2 regions of the Priestia sp. P1_B12_1 genome follow, and region 1 is predicted to be linked to the other one. Evidence: a T-box and tRNA genes for the amino acid it is inferred to sense, from the RefSeq annotation. Region 1 holds a T-box; the other holds one or more tRNA genes.
The links. A T-box is a leader RNA that pairs with one kind of tRNA and senses whether it is charged. The one in region 1 lies ahead of thrS (threonine--tRNA ligase), so its partner is inferred to be a tRNA-Thr.
Positions count from the first base shown of each region.

Region 2: it encodes a tRNA-Thr, which carries the amino acid that the T-box ahead of thrS (threonine--tRNA ligase) is inferred to sense. The anticodon was not compared.

Region 1 covers NZ_JBFTZR010000003.1:105,102-111,337, reverse strand. The annotation lists gene AC1D0Y_RS11560 (valine--pyruvate transaminase) at 1-209, shown strand, start outside; gene AC1D0Y_RS11555 (cell wall hydrolase) at 414-872, shown strand; gene AC1D0Y_RS11550 (sulfatase family protein) at 1,379-3,121, shown strand; T-box leader at 3,524-3,749, shown strand; T-box leader at 3,789-4,017, shown strand; gene thrS (threonine--tRNA ligase) at 4,072-5,289, shown strand; gene AC1D0Y_RS11540 (hypothetical protein) at 5,461-5,667, opposite strand; gene AC1D0Y_RS11535 (amino acid permease) at 6,052-6,236, shown strand, end outside.
Region 2 covers NZ_JBFTZR010000001.1:132,367-138,602, reverse strand. The annotation lists gene AC1D0Y_RS00780 (DHA2 family efflux MFS transporter permease subunit) at 1-1,284, shown strand, start outside; gene AC1D0Y_RS00775 (aromatic ring-hydroxylating oxygenase subunit alpha) at 1,316-2,368, opposite strand; tRNA gene AC1D0Y_RS00770 (tRNA-Thr) at 2,578-2,650, shown strand; gene AC1D0Y_RS00765 (ABC transporter ATP-binding protein) at 2,916-3,866, shown strand; gene AC1D0Y_RS00760 (ABC transporter permease/substrate-binding protein) at 3,866-5,389, shown strand; gene AC1D0Y_RS00755 (YwaF family protein) at 5,668-6,236, shown strand, end outside.

The sequences.
Region 1 (6,236 bases):
TCAGTGATAGCGATCTATACAATAGATTAAAAGCAGAAAACTTGATTGTAGTACCAGGCGGCTCATTCTTTCACGGCAGCCAATCTTCTTCTCACAACCGGGAGTGCATTCGTATAAGTCTTACTGCTACAGATGAGGAGTTAAAGAAAGGAATTGATATTCTTTCTTCAGTAGTTAAGGAAATATACAGTTCAAACTTTATATTTTAAACAGAAAAAATAGAATTTCTTTAAGATTTAGAAGTGCAACTCATACGTAATCATAAAGGATTCTTTATAAGCTAAAGATTGTTTAAAGAAGACAATAACATCCAATTTCTTTTGGAATTGGATAATTTTTTACAATGAAAGACTCCTATATTTCTGCTAGCATATGAACCACGTCAAGAAATAGCAAGGAGGCTTTTTATTTTTATGATAAAGAAACTAGCAATCGCTATAGCGATGCTTATCCCAAGTTTTGGTGCAGGTTACTCAGCATTTGCTGCAGCGCCCGCTCATGAACAGCACGTTCAAGTAAATAAAAATGATAAAGAATTATTAGCTCGTCTCGTATCAGCCGAAGCCAAAGGAGAGCCTTATGCAGGCAAAGTAGCCGTGGCGACAGTTGTATTAAATAGAGTCGACAGCAGCAAATTCCCGGACACTGTAAAAGGCGTTATTTATCAAAAAGGTCAGTATAGTCCGGTCAGCAACGGTCAAATTAATAAACCTGCAGACAAAGATTCAAAAAAAGCTGTAGAAGAAGCAATTAACTTCCAAGGTCAAGGAAAAGGTTCATTATTCTTCTTTAATCCTGATAAAACGGGAGATCAATGGCTGCGCCAAAAACAAGAAACAATTAAAATAGGAAATCATGTATTTGCAAAATAATAAAAAAGCTAATGGCTAGCTGCGCGCTGCTATTAGCTTTTTTAGTTATGTACATAAAATAAACAGTAGAACAACCTTTAAAATTAGAATTTTATGGTAAAATATAAAAAGTTATTTGTAATTAAAAATATGAGGTGATAACGTGAAAGAGAATATGATGTTTGCTTGGATAGCTTCATGGTTAGCTCTTGCTGGTCAGCTCGTTTTTTTATGGGAGTAGCGCTTTTTACAGGGGATTGGCGCTACATGATGTGGAGTTTTATGATAAGTATAATTGTAGGTATACCTAGTATCATTGGCACCTATAAACGAAATCAGCAGCTAAAAGCTTACAAGAAATAAGGAATATCGTATTGAAACGAGTTATGAAAGACTTAGAGAAATCCTCCAAGTCTTTTTTTGTTTGGGTATAAAAAGATATGAACCGTACTCCGTTCTTCTAAAAAAAGTGCTTTTTACATAGTTTATCAATACAGAAAATTTGATAAACATGCGGAGGAGTAAACATGCAGAAACAGCCTAATTTTTTGTTGATTATCGTGGACGAGGAGCGGTTTCCACCCTTATATGAAAGTAAAGAACTAAAAAAGTGGCGAAAAAAACATTTAAAAGCACATGAATTTTTAAAACAGCATGGAATGGAATTTACCCGTCACTACGTCGGCTCTACAGCTTGTTCACCAAGTCGAGCTACATTGTTTACAGGGCAGTATCCTTCCTTGCATGGAGTTACGCAAACGCAAGGTATCGCAAAGAAGTCACAAGATCCTGATATGTTTTGGCTGCAGCCTAATACCGTCCCGACGATGGGAGATTATTTTAAGCAGGCTGGGTATCAAACCTTTTATAAAGGAAAATGGCACATTTCCGATGAGAACATCTTAATTCCAGGAACACATAATGTTTTTTCCAGCTACCAGATGCAAACAGGAATACCGGATCCGGAAAAAGAATGCCTCTATCAACGCGCTAATAAGCTTGAAAAGTTTGGTTTTTCAGGGTGGATTGGTCCAGAACCGGAAGGGAGAAACCCGCACAATTCTGGTTCATCTGCGGCCGTTGGAGTGAGCGGACGAGACGAAATATATGCAGAGGAAATCATAGAGCTTTTTCAACGATTAGAACATCAAGCGACTGAGCAGCCTTGGCTCATGGTAGCTTCGTTTGTGAACCCGCATGACATTGCGCTGTTTGGAGCGATTACCAAACACCTTCCTATGTTTCAGTTTTCTATTGATGAGACGATTCCGAACATCGATCCGCCGCCTACCATTAGAGAATCTTTACAAACAAAGCCTAGCGCTCAAAGCAGCTATAAATACATCTATCCAAAAGCGCTGCAGCCAACCCCAAATTCTAGCTTCTACCGGCGCTTGTATTATCAGCTGCAAAAAAATGTTGATACACAAATTTTAAAAGTTCTTCGGACCATGGAACAATCTTCGTTCTATGAAAATACAATTATTATTTTTACGTCTGATCACGGTGATTTGCTTGGAGCTCACGGGGGATTACATCAAAAATGGTACAACATGTATGAAGAATCTATTCACGTTCCGCTTCTCATTCATAACAAGCGTTTGTTTCCTAGTTATCAACATACAGACACACTGACTAGTCACCTTGACTTGATCCCGACAATGCTTAGTTTAGCTAATATCGATGCTTCCGCTGTTCAAAAGCAATTACAAAAAAGTCATACGGAAGTACATCCATTTGTTGGGCGAGACCTGTCAGATATACTTCGAGGAGAATCGTCTCTTGAGCAAGAGCAAACACCGATTTTCTTCATGACGGATGATGACCCGACAAAAGGACTTCACCAAACAAATTTTTTAGGAGAAAGCTACCCGTCAGTTGTTCAGCCTAATCACATTCAAGCGGTCATTGTCGAGTTTTCGTCAGCGGCAGGAAAGGAAATTTGGAAATACGCTCGCTATCATGATAATCCGCAATTTTGGTCAGCAGCTGACGAAAAAGATGAATTCATTCACGGAGAGCAATATGAAGATTACCCTGTAAGTTTTACTACCCTTAAAACAACCCGTGTTCCTGATCAAATTGAAATGTACAATTTGACCAAGGATCCGTTAGAAACAGTAAATCTGGCTCACCCGTATTTTTCGACAAATGAAACAAGGAAAATTCAGCGGCAGCTTGACGTTATTCTTAAAGAACAAGTCAGGAAAAAACGGATTTTTCCGCAAAGTGGAAGCATGCATGATGAGCTTTTGTCTAAAGATAGATAAAAAATAGTTTCTATGGATTCAAGTTAAATATTTGTGTGAGCAGAAAAAGGTGTATTTAATATTTTAGTATATAAATTAAAAACTTGATGATACTTGTGTTAGGTTACTTGTTCTGGTTTGGGGTAGTATTGGTTTCACTTCATTAATTCTGCTTAGATAAAACAAATAAGGACTTATAGCATCTTTCTTTTTCGCCTTTATTGCTGTGAAAATAGAGGTAAAAATAAGAATGGAATGTAGTCGTTAATAGTATAATAAAAAACTTTTTCAGTCCGTGTATTCTTAAGTAACTTTTCAAAAATTCAAGCATAAAGTAATTCTATACCATTTGAAAAATAAAAATTACTTCTTGACTTTTGTTAAATTTATACACTATAATCGCTTTTAACAACTAATAAACAGTATTTGGCAATGAAAAGGACACGAATTAGATGCTGTTTTCTTCGCAGAGAATAGGGCCACTGGCTGAGAACCCTTAAGAAATCATCTAATTTACCACCTTAGAGCTATTGCAGGGAACGTGCATAACTGAAACTGCAATCGGTAAAACCGTTATCTTTTTAAGCGTAAAATACGTATGGGTATTTTACGGAATTAGGGTGGTACCACGGCCGCATTCGTCCCTTCACTAGGGATGAGTGCGGCTTTTTATGTAGAAAAAATGAATATACAAGCAATGAAAAGGACATGAATCATTTTTGGATTTTCTTTACAGAGAGTAGGGTCACTGGCTGAGAACCCTTAGAAAACGAAATGAATTTACCACCTTGGAGCTGCGGCGGGGAATGTGTATACACTGAAACCGCACCCGGTAAAACCGTTATCTTTTTAAGCGTAAAATACGTATAAGTATTTTACGGAATTAGGGTGGTACCACGGCCGCATTCGTCCCTTTACTAGGGATGAATGCGGTTTTTTTTGTTGAATAAAAACATATTGGAGGAATGAACATGTCAAAACAAATGGAAGCAGAAAAGCGAAATCATCAAAAGTTAGGTCAAGAACTGGAGCTGTTTATGTCAATGGAAGAAGCTCCTGGTATGCCGTTTTTCTTACCTAACGGAATGATTGTTCGAAATGAGTTAGAAAATTACTGGAAACAAAAGCATTATAAAGCAGGCTATCAAGAAATAAAAACACCCATCATGATGAAACAGGAGCTCTGGGAACAATCAGGGCACTGGGAGCACTATCATGAGAATATGTATTTTTCAAATGTTGACAAACAAAACTATGCGATTAAACCGATGAATTGTCCGGGAGCCATTTTATTGTTTAACAGCAAGCGAAGAAGCTACCGAGAACTTCCGATTCGATACGCAGAGCTTGGATTAGTTCATCGTCACGAGCTTTCTGGGTCTTTAAACGGCTTGCTAAGAGTCCGTTCATTCACACAGGACGACGCTCATTTATTCGTAAAGCTCAGTCAGATCCAAGCTGAAATTAGCCGCATTCTAGCGTTTATCCATGACTTTTACTCACATTTTGGCTTCGATTACAAAGTGGAGCTATCCACACGACCTGAAAAATTCATGGGAGATATTGAAACATGGAACCAAGCAGAAAAGGCGCTTCAATCTGTGTTAAGTGAAAAAGGCTTAGACTATCAGGTAAATGAAGGAGACGGAGCTTTTTATGGGCCGAAAATCGATTTTCATATTTTAGATTCCTTAGGTCGCAGCTGGCAGTGCGGAACAGTTCAGCTTGATTTCTTAATGCCGGAGAAGTTTGACTGTATGTATATCGGAGAAGACAATAAACCGCATCGTCCCGTAATGATTCACCGCGCTATATACGGTTCCGTTGAACGATTTATGGCCATCTTGATTGAACATTACGAAGGTCAATTTCCTCTTTGGCTGGCTCCTGTTCAATTTAAGCTTTTGCCTATTGCACCGCCGCACGTGGAATATGCATATAAAGTGAAACACGAGCTGGAGTTAAAAGGGTATCGTGTTGAAGTAGATGATCGCATTGAAAAAATAGGGCTGAAAATTCGAGAAGTAGAAATGCTAAAAGTTCCTTATATGGCTGTGATAGGAGATAAAGAAGTGGAAAATGAATCGCTTGCTATGCGAAAGCACGGGAAGAAAAATATAGGAACAGTAAGTGTGGAAGAGGCAGCTGTACACTTGAATAAAGAAAAGAATTCAAACAGAGTGTATTGAAGCTATTTACCTTACTAAATAGAAAAATCCGATTTTTTAAGTCGGATAGTGATTCCCTTCATTTTGTCTCACACCAAAATGAAGGGAATATTGAACTAGAAGGGTATAAGATAATATATATCAGCAGTATAACTTTTGCCTTAGACAAACGCCGGTATTTTATAAAAAAATTTATCTTATTCCATTCGAATCGTTTGTACGGGATGAAGCTGAAGCCTCACCTGATGGTTTGTTCATGTTTTGCTGCTCTCGCTTCTTTTTAGAAGGAGAGTAAAAAAGAAATTTAAACATAAAGTATACTCCTAATGCTAGTAAAATACAGCCAATAAGTAAGTTAATCATCTTTCTCCGCCCTTCATACACCTCAGTTTTCATCATTATAACACCCGGTAAGATAAAACATTCATCGTTCTGTAAATAATCTCTATGTCAGGAATTTATATCTGAAGATAGTTAGTAAAAAAGTTATTTAAAAACATATAAAACAATCTTTTAGAATATTATTTTTATTCAAACTTATTATACGTACGCACAATGATAATCTCTTTATTTAGTTTATAAATCCAAAATAGAACGATGTTAAGAAATCGCTTACAAAAACTCTTGAAATATACATAATGATATTAGTATACTAATAGACAAGTTAGTAATTATTTCTATATAATTACTTCTGTATCTGAAGTGAAAACGCGCAGCCCAATGGGAAAAGAAGGTATTTTCAAGTTTTTAATGGATGAGTGGCAACAGAGAGGAGAGAGTGCAATGGGAAAACTATTTAAAAAGAAGTCAATCGAGCAATTATTAGAACAAAGTCAAAACAAATCTCTAGTCAAAACATTAGGAGCATTCGATTTGACTCTTCTTGGTATTGGAGCCGTAATCGGAACGGGGGTTTTGGTATTAACAGGCTTAGTAGCTGCTAACGATGCTGGACCAGCCGTTATTTT
Region 2 (6,236 bases), on a different contig from region 1:
TTATTTTTAACGGCGATGACTTTATTTACAGCGGGAACAATACTTGCCGGTGCTTCGCCCGTATTTTCGGTTTTGTTAACCGCTCGTATTATTCAAGCATCAGGCGCAGCCATTATGATGCCGCTTTTAATGAACGTATTGCTCACAAGTTTTCCATTAGAAAAACGCGGAGCTGCGATGGGGATTTTCGGTTTAGTTATGATTTTTGCTCCGGCAATTGGTCCTACTTTATCAGGGTGGCTAATTGAACACTATGAGTGGAGAATGCTGTTCCACCTTGTTACGCCAATCGCGGCAATTGTGTTAATAGGCTCTTTCTTCCTATTAAAAGACAAAAAAGAAAAAGTGGAAATCAATTTGGATTTCCTATCGCTTGTGTTATCTACGATTGGATTTGGGGGACTTCTATACGGATTTAGCTCAGCAGGAGATAAAGGCTGGGATTCTGTGGAAGTATACGGCACCATTATCATAGGAGCTGTGGCGCTGATTTTATTTATTACGCGTCAGTTCAAGCTTAAAACACCTATGCTTGAATTCCGCATTTTTAAATATCCAATGTTTGCTTTATCATCAACGATTTCAATGGTGATCACAATGGCATTATTCTCAGCCATGCTGCTAATGCCAATTTATGTTCAAACGGTACGAGGCATTTCTCCGCTTCATTCAGGATTACTAATGCTTCCGGGTGCGCTATTAATGGGTGTGATGTCACCGATTACCGGAAAATTATTTGATAAATTTGGAGCACGTGCACTGGCTGTAACGGGTCTAACGATTACAGCCGTTACGACGTATTTCTTCAGTAACTTAGAGCTTGATACGACGTATACAACGCTCATTACGCTTTACACGCTTCGCATGTTCGGAATGTCTATGGTGATGATGCCGGTTATGACAAACGGATTAAATCAGCTGCCGCAGCGCTTTAATCCGCATGGTACTGCGATGAATAACACGCTTCAACAAGTATCGGGAGCTATTGGTTCGGCTCTTTTAGTAACGGTGATGTCAAACCGTACAGCTACGCATGCAAAAGAGCTCGCTCAAGATGCAATGAGCGGAGCAGGAGCAGCGAATGCAACCGCAGCCGGGGCAGCTCAAATGAAAGAACAGATTGGGATGCAGGCAATGGTACAAGGGATTAACGATGCGTTTGCCGTCTCAGTAGTACTAGTGGTGGTTGCCTTAATTCTTTCATTGTTTATGAAACGCGCCACGCCGGCAAGTGAAGATGAAGTGATAAAGGAAAAAGCAGGACGCGAGCAGTTTGCTAAATAAAAAAATCCCCGCTGAGACAGCGGGGATTTCTTTAGCTTGTATATCTAAAGCTTAAGCCCATTTTCTTTAATAATTTCCGGTAGCCGATGGACGTTTGATCAGCCATAATATGCGCTTCCATCTGCAGATCTAAAGGCAAGTCTTCAGGCTTTTGGTTTTCAACCATTTCGCGGTCTTCGTCAAAGACGCGAAGGTTAAAGTCATACACACCTTCAACGGGAGAATCTTTGTCAAAGTTTCGAGCGATTGGTGCGAATAAACGTGTTTCGCGGGCTGAAATAGGAGAGACTGCATTCATAATCCACAGCTCTGTGCCTTCTGGGAAGTATACTTTTAGCGTAGCTGTAAACGGCGGATAAACATCAAAGACGCGAAGCCATTTAAAATCAGGTGGATTTAAATGCTGCTGTTCTTTGGAATAATTACTCACGGTGCTCGTATATTCTACATGAAGCCCATAATCTGTATCGCTTACTTTATATTTAGGCACAAAGGCGTTGGTTCGATCACCAAATGTGTCCGTGTGAACCCAGGCAAAATGAGCTACGTCTAAAAAGCCTTCCATTTGACGACCGGCCGAACCCATGATATCAAAGCTCGGACAAACAATTTGCTGAAAATCAGGGTCCTCCCACGCATCGAAGTAAGGCAGGTTATCTTGTTCTCCTGTCAGGGAAGTCCACACTAATCCAAATCGTTCAATAACTGGATAGACGGCCATACACAGGCGGGGAGAAATGTTGGCATCAGGGTGAGCTGGAATCGACGTGCATGCGCCGTCCGTTGCATAGCGGAAGCCGTGGTAAGGACAGACAATTTCATCATCTTCCACCCAGCCCATGCTAAGCGGGGTGCCTCGGTGAACGCATAAATCACGAGCCGCTACTACTTTGTGTGTGGTACGGTATAGAACTAGATTTACATCTAGCAGTTTTACGGACGTTGGTTTCTCTGTTACATCACTGCAGCGTGCGACGGGATACCAATACTTGGCGAGCGTCGTCCAATCTTCCAGGCTGAACGTGCAGTCTCTTGGGTAGGGAGTTGCCGTTTTTGATTTGGTCATGGTTGGTTGCTGTTCCATCTATTTTCTTCCTTTCTTTTGTAAGCTCTTTTACTAAGGGTAATATAAAAAAAGAAAATTCACACAATTTATGTAAGGAGTTCTAACATAAAATATGGAACTTTGTAGAAAATGCGAATTTCAGAAGACGCAAATTAGAGAATATACCAATAAAAAAATTAAAAAAGCGCTTCCTAAATGAATTTAAACGTGATATAATTTTCCAAGACGCTGGTGTAGCTCAGTAGGTAGAGCACTTGCATGGTAAGCAAGAGGTCGCAGGTTCGATCCCTGTCGCTAGCATACTAAAAAACCTTCTTTCTTGTTGAAAGAAGGTTTTTTTATTTGTGTCGGCTTCAAAATTATTCTCCGAATTATTCTTTCCCGCCTTGTGAAAACTTTAACAGTTTGATAGCCTTATTAGGAAGCTGTGAGAAACTATGTGTATCTTTTCCCCTATGTCTTATGCATCATATTTAGAAATATTCTTAAAAGAATGTTTATTGCCTCTAAGTATTGGGTACACGAAATTAGGGGTTAAATTTCAACAGGGAGTGTGAACGATAATTTGATTACGTTTAAGAATGTGTCAAAGCAATATCCAGACGGTACGACCGCCGTGAAAAATATTAATCTAGAAATTAAAGAAGGAGAGTTTTTCGTTTTAATTGGTCCGAGTGGGTGTGGGAAAACAACCACCTTAAAAATGATTAACCGTCTTCATGATATTACCGAAGGAGAACTATACATAAAAGATAAGCTCGTATCGGACCACAACATACATGAGCTGCGCTGGAACATTGGCTATGTCCTGCAGCAGATTGCTCTTTTTCCTCATATGACCATTGCTGAAAATATAGCCATTGTACCCGAGATGAAGCATTGGAAGAAAAACAAAATCAAAACGCGTATTGATGAACTGCTTACCTTGGTAGGACTAGACCCAAAGCAGTATCGAAACCGAAAGCCGTCTGAGCTCTCAGGTGGCCAGCAGCAACGTGTAGGTGTAGCACGTGCCCTCGCAGCTGATCCCCCCGTTATTTTAATGGACGAACCCTTTAGTGCCCTCGATCCGTTAAGCCGCGAACAGCTTCAGCAAGATGTTATTAGCTTAAAAGAAAAAATCAAAAAAACATTTGTGTTTGTTACGCACGATATGAGCGAAGCGATGACGCTTGGAGATCGTATCTGCCTAATGAAAGATGGGGAAATTGTTCAAGTTGGAACCCCGGAGGAATTCATTCAAAAGCCTAAAAATGAATTTGTAAAAACATTTATTGGGAATCAAGGAAATACTTTATTTGAGACATTGGATATGTTTGTCAAAGAAAGTGAACAGCCAGACGTAGAACCTACTGAAGAGTTAGCTTCAACGGCTACTGTTCAGCAGGCAATGGACGCCCTTTACGACCATGAAGCAATAGCCGTGAAAAAAGGGAGCAAACGTATTGGCGTTGTAACGCGCAAAACTCTATTAGCGTTTCTTTCTGATAAAACGAAAGAAGGAGGAACGCTGTAATGAATGCACTAAGCACATTATTAGATCAACGAGGAGATGCACTGTTTCAAGCTCTTCTTGAACACATTCAAATTTCAGTACTGGCTCTTGTTATCGCCGTATTAATTTCAGTGCCGCTCGGACTGTACTTAACGAGGCATGACCGCATTGCTGAACCGATCATTGGCGTAACAGCCGTACTGCAAACCATTCCTTCACTCGCTTTATTAGGATTACTGATTCCTCTTGTCGGAATTGGAACCTTTCCCGCGGTTATTGCACTGTTTTTATATTCGCTTCTTCCTATTGTACGAAATACATATACCGGAATTAAAGAAGTGGACCCATCTTTAATTGAAGCATCCAAAGCCATGGGGATGAACTCGTGGAGACGATTAATCAAAGTAGAACTTCCTCTAGCGCTTCCTGTCATTATGGCCGGAATTCGCACAGCGATGGTACTCATTATTGGTACAGCGACAATCGTGGCTCTTATTGGAGCGGGCGGACTCGGAAGCTTAATTTTGCTTGGTATTGACCGAAGCGATAATAGTTTGATTTTATTAGGAGCCATTCCAGCAGCATTATTAGCGCTTATTTTTGATGGAATTCTGCGAACGATTGAACACTCAGCTAAAAAAGGGTCCAAAAAACGCTCGTTTATTATGATCATCGTATTAATACTCATTCTTGTTTCTCCGTTTGCAGCGATGAGCGCAACAAAACCAGACCTTGTTATCGGAGGGAAAATTGGTGCAGAACAAGATATTTTAATTAATATGTACAAAGAATTAATTGAAGATCAAACCGATATGAAAGTAAATCTTCGTTCGTCGCTTGGGAAAACGGTATTTGTATTTGAGGCTCTGCGTAACAAGGAAATTGATTTGTACCCTGAATATACGGGTACAGCCATTGTGACGCATCTAAAGGAACAGCCGGACAGCAAAGATGAAACAGGGGTGTACAACCAGGCAAAAGAAGGATTTCAAAAGAAATTCGGCCTTGTCTATTTAGATCCAATGAAGTTTAATAATACGTACACATTGACCGTGACAAAAGAATTTGCCAAAGAAAACAATCTAACGACTGTTTCAGATTTGGCAAATGCAACAGATAAAGTAAAAGCAGGGTTTACGCTTGAGTTTAAAGATCGTGAAGACGGCTATGTAGGCATTCAAAAAGAATATGGTCTTACCTTCCCGAATATTAAAACGATGGAGCCGAAGCTTCGCTATCGCGCTGTAGAAAAAGGCGATATTAATATGCTGGATGCTTACGCAACAGATCCTGAAATCAAACAGTTTGGTTTGAAAGTCTTAAAAGACGATCAGCAGTTCTTCCCTCCGTATCAAGGAGCGCCTGTGCTTCGTGAAGATACGCTAAAAGAGCATCCTGAACTGAAAAAAATCTTAAATCAACTGGGCGGTAAAATCAGTGATGACGAAATGCGTGAAATGAACTATCAAGTAAATGCAAAAGGAAAAACGGCTGAAGAAGTTGCTCATCAATTCTTAGTGAAAAAAGGATTAATTAAAGAGTAAAAACGAAGAAACAGAGCTAGAACAACAGTATGTTAGTTGAAAGAAGATCCGAATGATGAATCGTTCGGATCTTTTTAGTTTAGTTGTTTCTAGCAGTTGATTTCCCTGCAAGAAGGGATCTATACTCGATTATTTACTCCATTCGTCCGTCTTTAGATTGGCGTGATTTTGTTATGTCTCAATCTCTTTTTAATGCGAGAGAAGCATTAATGAAAACGAGGTCTTATGAACAAGCTAAAGGTACCGAATTTGTTTTCTGATGGAAGGGAGGCGCTTTTATGAATTCATTTTTTACGTGTCATCCTGTACAACATTCCTTTCAGCTTTTTTCAGTTGAACATCTTGTAACTTTAGCTATTATCGTGATCATAGGAGCATTTATTTTTTTGTGTCGAAAGCAGCTGCGAAAAAAGAGGTTTGTGTTTATTTTGCTTTCACTTATTCTAATTGCTTCAGAAACAGCCTACCAGGCTTGGGAAATCGGATGTCATCAGTGGTCTACTGAAACTTCCTTGCCTCTTCAGCTCAGTGATATAGTCGTGCTGCTGGCTGCTGTTATGCTGATAACCAAAAGCAGGTTTCTTTTTTATTTTGTGTACTTCGCCGGAATCAGCAGCTCTGTTCAAGCGATGATTACCCCAGACCTTGGCGGCTATGCGTATGCCCAGTTTCGCTATGTGCAGTTTTATGTATCGCATGGCGGTGTGGTACTTGCTTGCTGTATGCTAATTGCTGTCTGCAAATATGAGCCAACGTTTCGTTCTTTATGGGTAAGCGTAGTAGTTGTTAATCTGTACGGAGGTTTTATCTATGTCATGAATCGTTTACTCGGGGCGAATTATTTATA